Linked DNA regions of Desulfopila inferna. The protein of the gene in region 1 binds, or shares a complex with, the protein of each later gene. Links are inferred from orthologs where the notes say so. Each region holds a gene or a part of one and is shown in the gene's direction. Other genes may lie near its edges. The genes, in order: trxB and trxA.

The links.
Region 2: the proteins of trxB (region 1) and trxA are in contact, whole or in part, in a crystal structure (PDB 1F6M), measured with the Escherichia coli proteins. The link is inferred for Desulfopila inferna from one-to-one orthologs.

Annotation. Positions count from the first base shown.
Region 1 is NZ_JAFFQE010000010.1:99,554-107,806, forward strand. What follows is about bases 3,226-6,011. They hold trxB (thioredoxin-disulfide reductase), read left to right. Parts: upstream 3,226-4,016; coding sequence 4,017-5,006; downstream 5,007-6,011. Other genes in these bases: JWG88_RS20070 (FAD-binding oxidoreductase), read right to left, coding at 3,226-3,561; JWG88_RS20080 (FmdE family protein), read right to left, coding at 5,100-5,648; JWG88_RS20085 (DUF2284 domain-containing protein), read right to left, coding at 5,679-6,011. Also shown: JWG88_RS20060 (DUF945 family protein), read left to right, coding at 1-710; JWG88_RS20065 ((Fe-S)-binding protein), read right to left, coding at 849-2,153; more of JWG88_RS20070, read right to left, coding at 2,167-3,225; more of JWG88_RS20085, read right to left, coding at 6,012-6,272; JWG88_RS20090 (alpha/beta hydrolase), read right to left, coding at 6,313-6,930; JWG88_RS20095 (hypothetical protein), read right to left, coding at 6,979-7,920.
Region 2 is NZ_JAFFQE010000004.1:374,361-382,613, reverse strand. The notes cover bases 1,269-4,054. They hold trxA (thioredoxin), read left to right. Parts: upstream 1,269-2,391; coding sequence 2,392-2,718; downstream 2,719-4,054. Other genes in these bases: JWG88_RS12590 (hypothetical protein), read right to left, coding at 3,654-4,054; JWG88_RS12595 (outer membrane protein assembly factor BamD), read left to right, coding at 2,852-3,550; hemL (glutamate-1-semialdehyde 2,1-aminomutase), read right to left, coding at 1,269-1,998. Outside these bases: JWG88_RS12615 (ATP synthase subunit I), read right to left, coding at 1-366; JWG88_RS12610 (AtpZ/AtpI family protein), read right to left, coding at 374-619; more of hemL, read right to left, coding at 706-1,268; more of JWG88_RS12590, read right to left, coding at 4,055-4,181; JWG88_RS12585 (NIL domain-containing protein), read right to left, coding at 4,429-4,863; nickel pincer cofactor biosynthesis protein LarB, read left to right, coding at 5,154-5,915; protein translocase subunit SecD, read left to right, coding at 6,084-8,253. UniProt on the Escherichia coli protein: Participates in various redox reactions through the reversible oxidation of its active center dithiol to a disulfide and catalyzes dithiol-disulfide exchange reactions.

The DNA of each region.
Region 1 (8,253 bases):
TGAACTTTTCCGCCCGTGACTTCGTAGTACAGGCTGCAGAGGAAGACTTCTCATATACCAGGATGGACGGAAAATATGTCCTTGATCATGACAGCGACGCGAACACCTTATCCGCACAGACACATGTCTCCATGGATGATCTCAAAGCAGGACAGCACAGGATTAAAAAGACTTCTGCCCAGTTTGCCGTAAATAACATGAACACTCAGGGGTATGAGGACTTCATGACGGCCTATACCGAAATATTGTCTGAAGTTCTGGAAAATCTTGCCGCTCTCAAGGACGATCCCGGCAAGGCCGGAGAGTTTGTGGAAGAACAGATGGGAACCATCGGTATCCAGCTCATCGCTGCCTACGAGAAATTACTGAAAAAAGACCTCGAGCTTAAGATATCGGACCTTCATGTCGTTCTCCCTCAGGGAGATGTCAAGGCGGATATTACCCTGCGGTTGCTCAGGGACATGACCCTGATGCAATTCGCCCCGGTCATCGGACAGCCGGATCTGGCCTTGGAAATTTTCTATCTGAATTCAGACATCAAACTGCCGATCGAACTTGTCGGCGAACCGCCGCTCCTGCTGTCCCCTTCCTACCCGGGAATGCAGACCGGTCTCTTTGTCAAAGAAGGCGATATTCTCCATCACAGTGCAGAGACACGGGATAACAAACTGTTCCTCAACGGCAAGGAGTTTGACCTGTCTCAACCTTGATCCGACTTGCCTGAAATAACCCGCCGTCGTTCCAGCCAAGAGCTGGATTCCGGAATGACGGCAGTAGTATTTTCCCAGCTTTTTTTCCAGGTTGCTCCAGAAAAGCCGGGGAATGAGGCGGACGGAAAACGGTACTTTTCAAATCGTCTTTGCCGCCCGTAATGAATCGGCAAGAATCTCGACCACGAAGCGGACATTCTCTTCCCGATCATGCTGTTTCAGGTTGTCGGCAATATGCATGACACAGGTCGGACAGGCGGTGGCGACCATATCGACGCCGGCATCACCTATGTCTTTGATCTTGTGATTATTGATCTTGATCGCGGTATCGTAATGGGTGATGCAGTAACTTCCTGCCGAACCGCAGCAGGTATCGGCGTTTTTCATCTCGGTAAACTCCACCCCCGGTATCATTTTCAAAATATCCCGAGGCTGATCACGAATCCCCTGACCACGAGCCATATGACAGGGATCATGATACGTAACCTTGTAGGGTATGCGACCGAGATGCTCGGGCCGTATCTCCACGTTCTTCACGATGAACTCATTTATATCGTAGACCTTTCCCGTAAACTCACTGAGCTCCGGACTATCGTCGAGGAACACCTTGATTTCCTTCTTCAGCGCCATGCCGCAGGATGAGCAGGAAACCACGATGGCATCGAGTTCATACTTGCGGAACAGAGCAAAATTATGTTCCATCAGTCGCTTGGCGCCTTCGTAGTCACCGTTGGCGAGCACGGGGGTACCATTGCATTTCTGTTTTTTTGGGATAACCACCTCATAGCCGTAGTCGGTCAGAATATCGACCACCGACCTGGCCACATTGGTATAGATCAGATTGCCGGCGCAGCCGGTAAAATAACCGACGCGCATCTTCGCTGTTCCGCTTTTCGGCGGATTGATCTCGGCCAGCTGCGACTGCGCGCTGCGAATTGCAAGCTGGGGAAAATTCCTTCTCTTGGAGAAGCCGAACAGCGGAAACAGGTGGCGTACCGGATTCTTCGGTCCGATGCCGAAAAGCATCTTCTGGGTAATGCCGACGATAGCGCAGCCCAAGGTAATCGGCCACTTACGCCAGAGCAGTTGGCGGAAGATGAGTGCCTTGAAAAAGTGCAGCCCTTTTTGCGTGGTAATATACCAGCGCAGCCGCAGAACCACATGCTCCGGGCTCACTCCGGCGGGACAGTTTGCCGAACAGGTCTTGCAGTTGAGGCACTGATTAATGGCATCCTCCACCCGGTCGGTTATCTCGAGATCGCCCGAGACAATCTTTTCCGCCAGTTTATTCTTGCCGCGGGCCACATAGAGTTCATTGCCCATTTCTTTAAAAACAGGGCAGACACTGCGGCACTTGCCGCACTGCATGCATTTCTGGAATTCCTTCGCCGCTTCAAGAAGGTGGGCCTCAGCTTCCCTGCCCACAGATGATTTCACATTCATTATATTTTTAACCTCACTTTGCCGAAGTGCCGGGCATATCGAACATTTTTCCAGGATTCAACAGGTTTTTGGGATCGAGTGTCTTTTTGATATCCTGCAGCAGGCCAATGCCGGCGGAGCCTATCTGATCCATCAGGTAGGGCTTTTTCTCAAGACCGATGCCATGCTCCCCTGAAATGGTGCCTTCCAGATCGATGGCCAGTTGAAAAAGCTCCTTGACCGCTTTTTCAGTTCGTTCCATTTCGTCCTTATCTTTCATATCCAAGAGAAAGGTCGGATGGAGGTTACCGTCGCCGGCATGCCCGAAAATACCGACTTTAACCTGATGCCGCCTGGCGATGTCGGTTATGCCGCGTACCATTTCGGGCAACCGGCTGCGCATTACCGTGGCATCCTCGAGAATGAGATTGGGCCTGACACCGGCCAGGGCATTGAGCGCCACCCGCCTTCCGGCAAATAGATCGTCTCTTTCGCCGCTGCTCTTTGCTATGGCAAACTCTTTGGCGTTATTAGTTTTGACGACCTCCTCAACCTTGATCATCTCTGCCTTGGCCGAATTGGTTTCACCATCGGTTTCGATCAAAAGAACGGCCTGGGCATCCCGGGGCAGGCCGCAATTCTTGAAATTCTGAATGGCGTTGATGGTTTCATGGTCCATGAATTCCATGGTCGAAGGGGTTACCCCGGCTGCAATAATATCAGCAACCGTCCTTGCGGCATCATCCAGGGTATCAAAGACCGCCAGCGCAGATTCGCGATGCTCGGGAATCGGCAGCAGCGCAAGCGTCACTTCGGTCATGATTCCCAGAAGACCCTCACTGCCGACAAAAATAGCCTCTGTGTTAAAACCGGCAACATGCTTGACGCACTTTGACCCCAGAGTAACAATATCTCCTTTGGGCAGAACCACCTTGAGCATCTTCACATAATCCTTGGTAACCCCATACTTCAGGCCGCGGAGGCCGCCGGCGTTTTCGGCAATGTTGCCGCCGATCGTAGAGAAGGTTACGCTACCTGGGTCCGGAGGATAAAAGAGATTGGCCTCCGCTGCTATAACATCAATATCCGAGGTGGTCATACCTGTCTGGATAGTAATCAATCGGTTTGCGGGATCAAAGTCAATGACCTTCTTCATTCTGTCCATGACCAGCACTATACCCTGCTGCAGAGGTACCGAACCGCCGGATAGGCCGCTGCCCTGGCCCCGTGGAGTGACCGGTATATCCTCTCTGTAGGCAAGCTTCATCAATCGGCTGATCTGCTCGGTGGTGGCGGCAAAAACAACGGCTTCCGGCTTGACCTCGACATGGGCGGCATCATAGCTATAGGCAATCATGTCTTCATTGGCGGTCAACACATTCTCTTTTCCAAAGGTGGCGACCAGCTCATCGATAATACTTTTATCCATTGGCTTCTACTCCGTGGTATAATAAAAAAATAACAAGTCGTAACTCCGCATGCTGATTATTGGTACTACCAATATTACAAGATCTATCTTTGATGTCAACATTCTAAGTATCATTTATCCTTTAGGGGTATTATATCGAGGCATTACCTCTTAAATTTCATAGAAAATGAAAATCGCTCTTTTCCCTTTTTCACGCATTAATTAAAATTGGTATTACCTAAAACTGCCTGAACCTCATTCTGCTGAGCTGCAGTTAATTTCTCCGGGATATTTCATCCCGGTTGATAAATCCCCCGGGTGTATTATTATTTGCACGATTTAAATAAACTATTCAACCATGTTGTATCCCTTAAGAACAAGGACAACATTTGCCTGGAGTTTTTTTCCAGTTTACGCAGGGCGGAGAGACTGTCACTTGAGTGAAGTGAACACCAACAAAAGGAAACAACAAGGGCATGAACACCCGTAATCAAGAGAAAACACACAGCAAGATCAAGCAACTCGAAGTTGCTGAAAAGATACGATGTCTGATCGTCGGTTCAGGACCGTCCGGATACACTGCGGCAATCTATGCGGCCAGGGCCCATCTCAGCCCTGTCATGTATCAGGGGCTTCAACCCGGTGGCCAGCTTACGACAACCAGAGACGTGGAAAATTTTCCGGGATACCCCGAAGGTATTACCGGAGAGCAGTTAATGAAAGATCTGCGAAAGCAGGCTGAACATTTCGGAACGGATGTGCGCTATGGCACTGTGACCGATGTCGATTTTTCAGGTGATGTCCATAAGATTCTGATTGACAATGAAAGACTAATCGAAGCAGAGACGGTGATCATTTCAACCGGCGCTACTGCAAAGTATCTCGGTCTGGAATCAGAGGACAGATTTAAGGCGGGCGGGGTATCGGCCTGCGCCACCTGCGATGGCTTCTTCTATAAAGGCCTTGATGTCGCCGTGGTGGGTGGCGGAGACACCGCAGCGGAAGAAGCACTCTATCTTTCCTCCCTCTGTCGCAAAGTGTATTTGATTGTCAGAAAAGACCACCTGCGCGCCTCTCCGGTCATGCAGGCCCGGGTGATGAAGAACAATAGAATAGAAGTGCTCTTTAAACGCAACACCAAGAAACTTCTTGGCGATACCGTTCTAAGAGAAGCGGTTCTTATAAAAAACATGGGCGAGGAGGGCGAGGAAGAGGAACGGATCTCTATCGATGGCTTTTTCCTTGGCATAGGCCATACACCGAATTCATATCCTTTCAGCAAATACGTGAAAACCAATACCGGTGGTTATATCATCACGCTCGGCAGAAGCACCAGGACAAATATTCCCGGAGTGTTTGCCTGTGGTGATGTTCAGGACTTCACCTATCGCCAGGCCATCACTGCAGCCGGAACCGGCTGCATGGCTGCTATGGATGCAGAGAAGTACCTGGGAGAAAAGGAGTAGGACTCCGGAGGTATTTAGTGCCCTACCTCCGAAAGACCGCCTTAAAAAACGAAATAATTTCGATCTATGAATTGGCTCCTCTCGCCAAACCACTTACATCTTCTGTTCCACTTCTTCAAAACAGGGAATACAGAGCGTTCTCCCGTCGAAGCGGCGTGTTCTTGATTCCATGGTTTCTTCCCCACAGGAACTGCAGGGGATCGAGGTTAGAATACGGGCTCGACGGGGCGGCCGCTCCTCCAGACGAGTGAGGTGAAACAGGGCAGAAAGCGGCTTTTCCATCAGGATCCGAATCATTTCCGAGCGATCCGCAGCCTGTCCCCCCTCTCCTTCCTTGGCGTCGGGCCGCAGCACCAACCGGATGGTTTTGCCGCTGTTGCGATCAAAAAAGGAGAATGCCGCTTTTCCATAATCCAGGTGGACGAGATTACCTTTTCCAAAAGTGCATTGGGTCAGATATTGTATACCGTCGACAGCGCACATATCGGTTTCGGTAATGCAGACAAGATCTTCGTCATTTGATTTCTCAAACTCCTGCAGAGCATATTCAGCGGCGCGGATGCCTATGGAAAGCCCGGGGCAGTTATGTCCGTGAAAATGAATAACCTCTTCGATTAATTCTTTTGAAAATTGACATGTCATAGTTTCTTCCTTTTTTTCTTACGATGCCTGTCACCTGCTTATCAGTACAAGTCCGGCAACCCAGCTTACTTCTTCAGAACCGTCTTCCTCACTCAGGGGCTTGCAGGCTTCCCATCCTGCCGCCTTCATCATCATACCGACATTAATGCCAAATCCCGACATGGAGGGGCGGGCATGGAGAGGATTCCGGCAAATCCCTTTTTCGGAGAGACGCAGACATTCACCATGATCACGGCAGAAGATGTGCTTGCAGGAACCTCCGGCAAAACTTCTCGACCCGGGATAGTTAAGGCTGATCGCAGTCAACTCAACACTTGCAACAACTTCATGGAGCATCTTCATAACCCCGTATCGCTCTTCTGAACGAAGAATCGAGACAGGGACATCTATCCTGATGGCAAGTGCAGACTCAGCCAGATCACGCCACCTTCTCAAGGCTTCGGGACCTTCAACATGGGGAGGACAACTGGCAGAATGTCCATAGTTGCGGCACTGCGGAGTGCTGCACATGCTCGCCAGCTTATCATCGATGACCAGCTCTTTGAGTCCGAAAAAACAGGCATCCGATGCGCCCCCTGCCGTAGCTATCTTAATTAGTTTCTGCAGATGATTCTTCATTTCCATTATTCCTCCCTTGTTGCTGCTGTGGGAACGGTGGATCACACTAGGCAGGATGCCGGATATATGTCCGAAGAGCCGCTTCCAGCGAAACCATTTTCGCACTGAAAAAATGATCACCACCATCAATAACCAGCAGTTGCGCTGCTGAATTCCATGCAGTGATGCTCTCCTTGATCTGCTCAGGCGGCCCGATATCATCGTCCTCGGCGGCGATCACCGCCTTCAATTTGGGTATGCATGAAACGGTGCCGTAATCCATAAGGGCGACCGGTGGAGCTATATGAACCTGCGCTACAACCTCCTCCGGCACATCTCCCATTCCGCCAAGAACCAAGGCGCCAAAAGAATATCCAACCAATTCGATTGAATGGATGCCGGCTCCCAATAGATGTCCTATTGCCCCCGAAACGTCGTCTCTTTCACCGCGACCATTATCAAATGTTCCTTCGCTGCCGCCGACACCTCGGAAATTAAAGCGGAGGGTTGAAAATCCTTCTTCACCATAGACCCGGGTGATGGTTTCAACAACCGGATTATGCATGTTACCACCATACAGGGAATGCGGATGAGTAATGACAACACCTTTGTCACCTGGAATCCTGCTAAGCAAACCTTGCAGGGCAATCTTACCCGCACGAAATGTAACCGCTGTTTCCTTCATTCGGTTCTCCTTTCATGACCTACATAGTCAGCAGCACACTTGTCGATGCTACTTTTCACCCTGCAGCAGTTCAGGATCGTCACACTCCACATCGACTGAACAGGCTTCATCCTGCGGAGGAAGATAGTCAAAAGAAGAGGATTGCGAAAAATCGCTGCTTTCATTCACCGCCTGCTCTTCCTGCGGGACACGGCAATGCTCATCCAGATATTCCCGGATTGGAGCGCTGCCGTTTATTATCTGAAACCCTGAATCGTTTAAAACAAGCAACACAGGAATCTGGTTCAGCCCCAGCGACTGCAGCACGGCGCGATTGACGGCAGGATCATAGTTTCCAGGTCTTTCGACATCATCGAGAGCGAATTCATCGATTTCGTCGATAGGGTTGAAGCGGATTGTACATGTGTCATCTTGAAGCGATGATATAACCTCTTCACAATAATTACAGGTGGAGGAAAAGAAGAGATAATGCTTTTCTGTTTCGGATCCCTCCAGCACGGCAAATGTTCCGGAATCCAGTCTCTCTAGAGATAGGGAGCTTCCTGAAAACTGGAGAACTGTAAAACTGAGGAAAATTGCAGCAAAAATGGCTGTTCCGCTGATAAACTGACGTGCTCCCGCCAGAACGTTGAGTAAAACGACAAGAGCTAAAATAATGAGACAGTAGGAACAAAATGTCTGGGCGACAACATGCTGAAAGGACAGCAGAACCCCCTCTGCCGCCAGAGCTGCAAGCAGGACGATGTTGACGAACCGCAGGTCTTTCCGATTTTTCCCTGCATACCATATTCCCCAGAAGATGGTCTGAAAAAACAGAAAGCCGCCGACACTGAACAGGATCGGCGGAACTGTGGTAAGACTGTCGACGACCTCACAGCCGTCATTTAAACAGATTCCATCTTTCTCATTACCAAGAAGGACAATCTGTACCAGAGTGATGATACTGCCAAGCAAGGCGATAATGCGGCTTGCTTTCATTGAAAATGTCATTTGCTGCATCGATATTCTAAGGACCGAAATGTATAAATAAAAAAAAAATCAGCACACTCATTCCAAGCTGTCCGGCAAGATGCCATAGAGCTGAAACGCCTACCTTCATGCTGTTTCCAAAGTTGCACTATATTTTATCTTTTCTCCATTTACAACAGCCTCTCGACAACAACAAGGTATTTTGCCGGAGAGGCTCATTAGGGGAAACAAGCACAGCAGCAACAAGGAAAATAATTTTCACATGATATTAATTCCTACTTTCAATAAAGGAACAAATATGCTACTCTGTAGGAAGGAATCGTGTTACATTGTACTAACCTTTGACAAGGAGGC
Region 2 (8,253 bases), on another replicon or contig:
CACCACCGTTGACAAACCCAGAATCAGCCCAAATACATTTGCCCTGCCGCTCTTGATGAGGAGAAACAAAACAATGCCGATGATACCGATCCGGAACCAAAATTTAATCAGAAAACCAGTCTTGCTCTTCTTAACCTTTTTTGTATCCTCTTCCGTAACCTCCGCCTCGGTCGGCGTCAGTGTTTCGAAGAATCCGACAACATCCCGGTGAGATACGGTAAAACTCAGGATCGAGATAACTCCGCCTGCAAAAACCGCCCAGGCAAAGGACCATGAAACAATCAACCATGATCCGGCTGTGATAATCAAAAGATATATCCAGCCGGAAACCTGCATCTTCTGCAGGGAAATAATGTCATCCGTCACGCTATCCTCAATCTTCTTTCTTTCCACCCTTGTCTTTATTTTGCCAGAGGATACCGAACAGCGTCTTAAAACCGGCTGCTATACCAAAAGCCAGGCCGATGAAGGTAAACCAGGGGGCGGTTCGACCTTCAAAGACTTTCTGGTCCAGCAATATTCCGCCGCCCAGACCGATAAAGATGCAGGCAACGAAGGTAAATCCAATATGACCATAATTGGCCAGCAGGTGGATCATCTCTTTTTTCACACCGGACATGACATCCTCCTTAAATGACCTTCACCGCCAACTGTCATACTATCACGGTTTGGTAGCATGCCCATCATCCAAAGTCAACGGATTTTTTAACTTTCCAGCAATTTTTTGAATGACCATTCAGTCATTTTCACCAGATTTTTCAGCTCATCGGTGGTGTGAGCGGCTGAAATAAAAGCAACTTCAAACTGCGAAGGAGCAAGGTATATTCCCTGGGACAGCATCTGACGGAAATGGGCGCCATAACGATCGGTGTCCGATCGCATGGCTCCGTCAAAATCCGCCACCTCGGCTTTTGTAAAAAATGCTGTCATCAGCGAACCGATGCTGTTCAACTGCACGTCTATGCCGACGCGGCGCACGACATCCCGCAGCTGGTCAGCCGTTTCCGCGCTCTTTTCATTGAGCTCTTCGTAGAAACCGGGGCGTTGCAGGATTTTCAGGGCAGCTATGCCCGCTGACATCGCCAGAGGGTTGCCTGACAGGGTCCCAGCCTGGTAGACCGGACCATCTGGTGCGATATGGTTCATTATTTCAGCCTTGCCGCCGTAGGCGCCAACGGGAAGACCACCACCGATGATCTTCCCCAGACAGGTGAGATCCGGGGTGACATCAAAGTATTCCTGGGCACCGCCATAGGATAATCTGAAACCGGTAATCACCTCATCGAAGATAAGAATAATGCCCAGTTCCCGGGTAAGCCTTCTCAGAGTCTGCAGAAATTCCGGCTGAGGCGGTATGCAGCCCATGTTGCCGGCGACCGGCTCGATAATGACACAGGCAATATCCAATTTCTCATCCCGCAGTGTCCTCTCCAGAATCTCCACATTATTATAGGGAATCGAAGCGGTATTTTTGACAACATCATCCGGCACTCCCGGACTGCCCGGGATTCCCAGGGTGATTACACCTGAACCGGCTTTTATCAGGAAAGAATCGGCATGGCCATGATAACATCCATCGAACTTTATCACGGTATTCTTACCCGTGTACCCCCTGGCGAGCCGAACGGCGCTCATGGTCGCCTCCGTTCCGGAATTGACAAAACGAACCTTTTCCACGGAAGGTACCGCCTCGACCACCATCCGGGCCAGATCGACCTCGGAAGGCGTGGGTGCGCCAAAACTGGTGCCCGCTGTTGCACTCCTCTGTACCGCCTCGACAATATCAGGATGTGCGTGTCCCATTATCATCGGTCCCCAGGAACAGACAAAATCGGTATATCTGTTGCTATCCACATCGTAAACAGTTGAGCCCTCAGCTCTTTCGATAAACACCGGTTCACAGCCCACGGATCGGCAGGCTCTGACGGGGCTGTTCACCCCGCCGGGAATATATTTCTGTGCCTCTTTAAACATTTGGCCGGATCTGACTGTATCCATGGAATCTCCTTGTCTGTATTCTATCTGAAAATTTGGTCTCGAATTCTGTACATCCGCACTCTTCGCTTGTTCGGATGCCCTAAGTTTCCCGGCACCGACACCTCAACCTGCAACTTCGATGACTTTTCCGAGATCATCAGGTTAAACTTAAGACTATAGCATGGGGAAAGAAACAGTGTCAAACAGCTTCCAGCTCCTTGCTGTTAAATAGTGTTTACTGTTGACTATCTATCTTTCAAGTTTACATTATCAAATTCAATTTCCGTGACAATTTTACTTGTCACGGAAAAAGGCAACAGGTAAACTGAAGTCGGGATCGTAATCATTTGAAGCCGGTTTACTATTACTTTCCAACTATCATTATTATCACGTACTTTTTAAGGAGAAGAAAATATGGCAAGCGATAAAGTCCAACAGATAAGTGATGCAGATTTTGATTCGATTATTGGCTCTGACACACCTACTCTGGTAGATTTCTGGGCCCCATGGTGCGGACCCTGCAAAGCAATCGGCCCAGTCGTTGAAGATCTCGCTGAGGAGTTTGACGGAAAGATCAATATCGCCAAAATGAATGTCGATGATAATCCTGCAACCCCGGGGAAATTCGGGATACGAGCCATACCGACACTGATTATGTTCAAGGGAGGTGAGGTTGTTGATCAGATCACCGGAGCCGTCGGTAAATCTCAGCTCGTCGATCTCATCAATAAAGCCATTTAACATGTATTGCTTTGCTCTCCGGCAAACCGTATCTCAGCCAGGATACGCCAGCGGAGATCTTCGTTCATTTTAGCCGGAATCTGTTTCTTTCGGCAAAAACTGGTGTTTCTTAATTTCGTCTCTTTATTTCCTTATGAACTTATTACTTGGTATTTCACCCCGTCATCCCCTGCACCTCGTTTTTATTATTGCTCTTTTAGCTCTTCTGGCGGGCTGTTCGGCATCAGGAAAATTTTTCGAGGATACCGCCCCGAAAGATATGGACCTCAGTATGGCCCCGCAGATCCTTGCCCAGAAAGGCATGGAGGAATATAACCGAGGGAAATATTTCGTAGCTCTTGAATATTTCAACACAATCCTCGATAACCACCGCTTTACACCAGAGGCGCTGCTGGCCGAACTGAAAGTGGCGGACTGCCACTATTATATGGAAAAATACACGGAAGCATATGTGTATTACGAAAAATTTGAGGAAATGCACCCTACCAATGAGGCTATTCCCTATGTGATGTATCAGAAGGCAATGTGTTACTACAAACGTATTGATACCATTGACCGGGATATTTCAAATGCAAAGAAGGCCATCGAACGATTCCAGCTCCTGGTAAAGGCTTATCCTGAATCTCCTTACATCACAGATGCCGAAGCCAAACTTAGGGCCTCCAGGGAATTTTTGGCAAATCATGAATTCAGTGTAGCGAAATTCTACATCAGGACCAAGGAACCGGGTCAAGCCGTTGTTCGACTTAATTATCTGCTCGCCATGTATCCCCAGACTGAGATTGTCTCCCAGGCAAGAGATCTGCTCAGTGAGGTTGAGGCAAAAAGATAAATCCTAAAACTATCGCCCCGCCGTTCAGATGAACGGCGGGGCGATAGTTATCTAGTGCCCTTCCCGCAATTTGGTTTTTGGCAAAAGGAAGTAAACCTTTCAACTACAGCAGGAATCTTCCCTGAGCATCTGTTTTCGGACCGAGAAGCCTGAGGTTCGGGAATATCTTGAAAGCAATATAAAAAGACAGAATAATGGCCAATATCAGCAGAATGAGCTTAAGCAGGCCGAAAAGGGTTACGAATTTTGCCAGAAGGAACCATTCCAGCAGATCGAAAAGGCACCAAAAACCCAGCAGTCTGTAAATACCCCCATGAAACTGGTAGACGAAATAACTGAACACCAGCGGAAGGCCGATTCGGAGGAAAATAAAGATGGTGGACTGCTGGAAATCGATGGGTAGCTCCTGGAGAAATCCCATTATCGACACACCGACTAAAATAAGGAACAGAACGCTATTCAGGCGGAGATATCTTGTACGCATCTCCTGTTTCGGTATGGACGCTATGGCAAAAGCGACTTTGGAAGCATCCTGCGGATGAGCGCTGACCCGCCTGTTGAAAGCCTCCTCACGCGCCATTCCGCTATCCAGGTCTGCCATAATTTCATTTCTGAGATCAAGAAGTCCCATAACACCTCACTACAAACTCTATTTATTTTCAATAATAATTAGAAGAAGAGCAATCATGATAGTTCCGTAAAAAGTCATTGAAGGAGCCGGGATGGACTCTGCGATAAGCACCCATACGGGCATAAACTCCGACTTCGAAAAGCTTGATGCTAGGCCAGTATCTGAAACGGCGAGCATTACATGTGGTTGGGCAAATCGCCTTTTCAGATCTACAACGACAGATTGAGCTTTTTTACGACTCCATCAATCATGACTTTACAGGATATTGCTCTTCTCCCAGGCAGACATCCATGGCACGGACGGGACAAATAGTGACACAAAGACTGCAGCCGGTGCACTTTTCCGGATCAAAAATAACCGCCATATCCGATCTTCTCATAAATAGTGCACCGGAAGGGCATATTCCCGTACAGGCGCCGCATTGGAAACATTTTTGTTCATCTCTGCTGATTCCGGCGGCAAGTCGCTCGACTCTGACCTCGAAGCTCTTTAGATATTGAATCGCCTCCTTGACATTATTCCTGACGCCCCTGAGCTCGAGTACCATCATTCCTTCCCTATGTGGAAATATGTCGGCCTTGAGTATATTTGATTCTACATCGAATTTTTTTACCAGATTATAAATAAAGGGCTTATCACTGGTATCTTTAGGAAACCGGAGAATATAAATCCGTGCATACATGATTGTCTTCCTTGATTAATATAGAACAGAGAAGTACTTTTTTCAAAAACCAGGGCCTATATATACACTATTTTATAGAGGCAGGCCACCTCACATTGCCTTCCTCCGCTGATTCTATGGCCTGCTCCCCCTGCACCCTGTTCCCCGGGGTATCCGGTAACTAAAAATACAGCAGAAATTCACTGCAGTCTTTCTTGTCCTCCCCCGATGATTGACACTGGCTATCGATTGAGTATCATGCTACATTGGCGATGAGACGACATTGTCATTTGCCGAGGAGAATGAGAATCATGAAAACACTACTGGAAATACTCACCAGTGTAAAAAATGGACAGTGCGACATCACTGAAGCCCTGCAGAAAATTCAGGCACAGCCAGCCGAAACCATCGAAGATGCCTGTCTCGACCATCAGCGGGCCATGAGAACCGGGATACCGGAGGTGGTTTTCGGTGAGTCAAAAAGTGCCGAACAGATTACTGCCATCGCCACCTCCTTGCTGAAAAAGAAGGACCTTGTCCTGGTAACACGGGTTGAGGAAGAAAAAGCAGTTGCGGTTCAAAAGCACCTGCCACAGCTCGGCTATCATCGCAAGGCCGGCATTCTCTGCGGCAATCCTCGGCCGGCGATAATGGAAAAATGCCACGGCAAGGTTGTCATAGTCTGTGCCGGAACATCCGATATTCCTGTGGCGGAAGAGGCCAGAGTCACCGCGGAAAGCCTGGGCCATCCCGTCGAGAAACTCTATGATGTTGGGGTTGCGGGTCTTCACCGTCTGCTTGTCAATCAACCGCTGCTTTCCACCGCCTCCGTAATTATTGTCGTGGCCGGTATGGAAGGAGCACTTCCCAGTGTTGTCAGCGGTCTGGTCAGTGCTCCGGTAATCGGCGTGCCTACCTCCATCGGCTATGGCGCAAATCTTGGAGGATTCACCGCACTTTTGGGTATGCTCAACAGCTGTGCACCGGGGCTTGCCGTTGTCAATATAGACAACGGGTTTGGTGCCGCCTGCATGGCGGTAGCCATCAACACGGCACACAACACCTTGCCGTAAACCTTTTTTATCGCTTTTTTGACCATAATCTTTGGCAAACCTTGCAAGATTCAGGCATTGCGTTATAATCGCCATGCTATTTTGATGGCGGATCGTGTTGTCACCAAATATCTTTTTCAAAGTTAACTTGCGCGGCACCTGCAAATTTAAACGCAACCAGAGGCATAAATGAATACATCGCTGAAATTAAAACTTGGCCTGCTCATAATTTTGATCATAGGCTCCATTACCACTGTAGTCCCTTCGTTTTACAAAGGCGCACCGGACTGGTGGAAAACATATATGGCTCCTGAAGGCCTTCGCCTTGGCCTGGATCTTCAGGGCGGCATGCATCTGGTCCTCAAGGTTAATCTAAAAAAGGCCGTGGAAAACACCCTTGAGCTGGCCGCAGACGACCTCAAGAACCGCCTTGCCGATCAATCCATTACCGCGGTTCGGACTCAATCAACCACCCCGAATATCATCATCTTTACATTGCCCAACACCAGTGCAGTGGCAATGGTCGAGAAAATAGTCGCCGAAGATGAAGACATTGCAGCTACCGTGGAGAGCAAAGAGGGAAGTTTCCCCCGGATTAAGATACGCCTGACCAAAGAGAAATTGAAATTTATAGAAAATAATGCAGTTGACCAATCTCTTGAAATCATCCGCAACCGCATTGATCAATTTGGCGTGGCAGAACCTGTTATCATCCGTCAGGGTGAGGATGAAATCGTTATTCAGCTACCGGGCATCAAAGATCCGGAACGCGCCATAAACCTGATCGGCGACACCGCTCAACTTGAGTTCAGGGCTGTTGCAGATGCCACAGGTACCAATCTGAACGAAATTATAGGCAAAGCCGTCGACGCCGGCCAGTGGCAGGAGGGTGATTCCATTCGGCTGCTTAACCGTGCAGTTGGGAGCCTGCTGCCTGCCGAGACATCCGTCTATTTTGAGAAAGAAGTGGACAAACAGACGGGCAGGGAATATCTCCGCCCGATTCTGCTGGAAGACAAGGTTCTGATGACCGGCGACATGATTAAAGACGCCCAGGTCAGAATAGGCGGAACCTTCAATGAACCCTATGTAAGTCTCGACATGACCAGTAGAGGCGGCCGGATATTCGCCAATGTAACTGAAGAGTATACCGGGGAAAGGATGGCTATTGTTCTCGATGATATTGTGCGCTCAGCTCCGGTAATCCGCGAAAAAATTCTTGGAGGATCGGCGCAGATCACCGGCAGTTTCAGTCACGAAGAGGCCTCCGATCTGGCAATCGTCCTGCGCGTCGGCGCCCTGCCGGCACCGGTTGACATCATCCAGAACATGACGGTGGGAGCAAGCCTGGGGCAGGATTCCATCGACAAGGGTCTGACTGCCGGTATCTTCGGCGCCATCATGGTCCTGGCCTTCATGGTCATCTATTATCGCCTGTCGGGAGTGATCGCCAACGGTGCGCTTATACTCAATATCCTCTTCCTCTTTACCGGTCTGGCGGTTCTTAGTGCAACCCTGACTCTGCCGGGTATTGCCGGTATCGTTCTCTCCATCGGTATGGCTGTTGACGCCAATATCCTCATCTTTGAGAGAATACGGGAGGAATATACACTGGGAAAATCGGTCAAATCGAGCATTGACGGCGGGTTCAGCAAAGCCTTCTCGACCATCATCGATTCCCAGGTGACCACGCTGATAACGGCCATGGCTCTGTTCCTTTTCGGTACCGGACCGATCAAAGGTTTTGCAGTTACCCTTTCTCTTGGTATTATTTTTAACCTCTTTACCGTGTTATTCTGCTCGCGTCTCTTCTTTGACAGTCTCGCCGCGAAGAAGAAGATCGGCCGTCTTAAATTCATACAGATTGTCAAAAACTCAAATCTCGACTTCATGCGCCTCAAAAACATCACCTTCGTTCTCTCCGGTATTCTGGTGGCAATCGGCTTAATTTCTTTTATTCAAATTACCCGCGGCAGTGCCAATCTGGGCGTTGATTTCACCGGTGGTTCTTTGCTGCAGTACAAGACGCAACAGGAATTTTCCATGAACGAAGTGCGCAACGTTTTTGACAGTAACGAGATGCAGGGCGTAGATCTGCAGAAGGTTGAAAACGAAAACCGTCTTATCGTCAAGATCAAAAAATCAGAAGAAGTCGTGGCTAATCTCGGCGAAACCGTTTCGCGGATTCTAGATCGGGACCTGCCGCAAAACAAATTCAATCTCGAAAGTCAATCGGAAATAGGCTCTTCAGTCAGCGAGGTGCTGCGTAACAAGGCCCTGCTCGCTATCTTCATCTCCCTGGTCGGTGTCATTATTTATCTGGGCCTGAGGTTTGATCTACGATTCGGCCTGGCCGCCG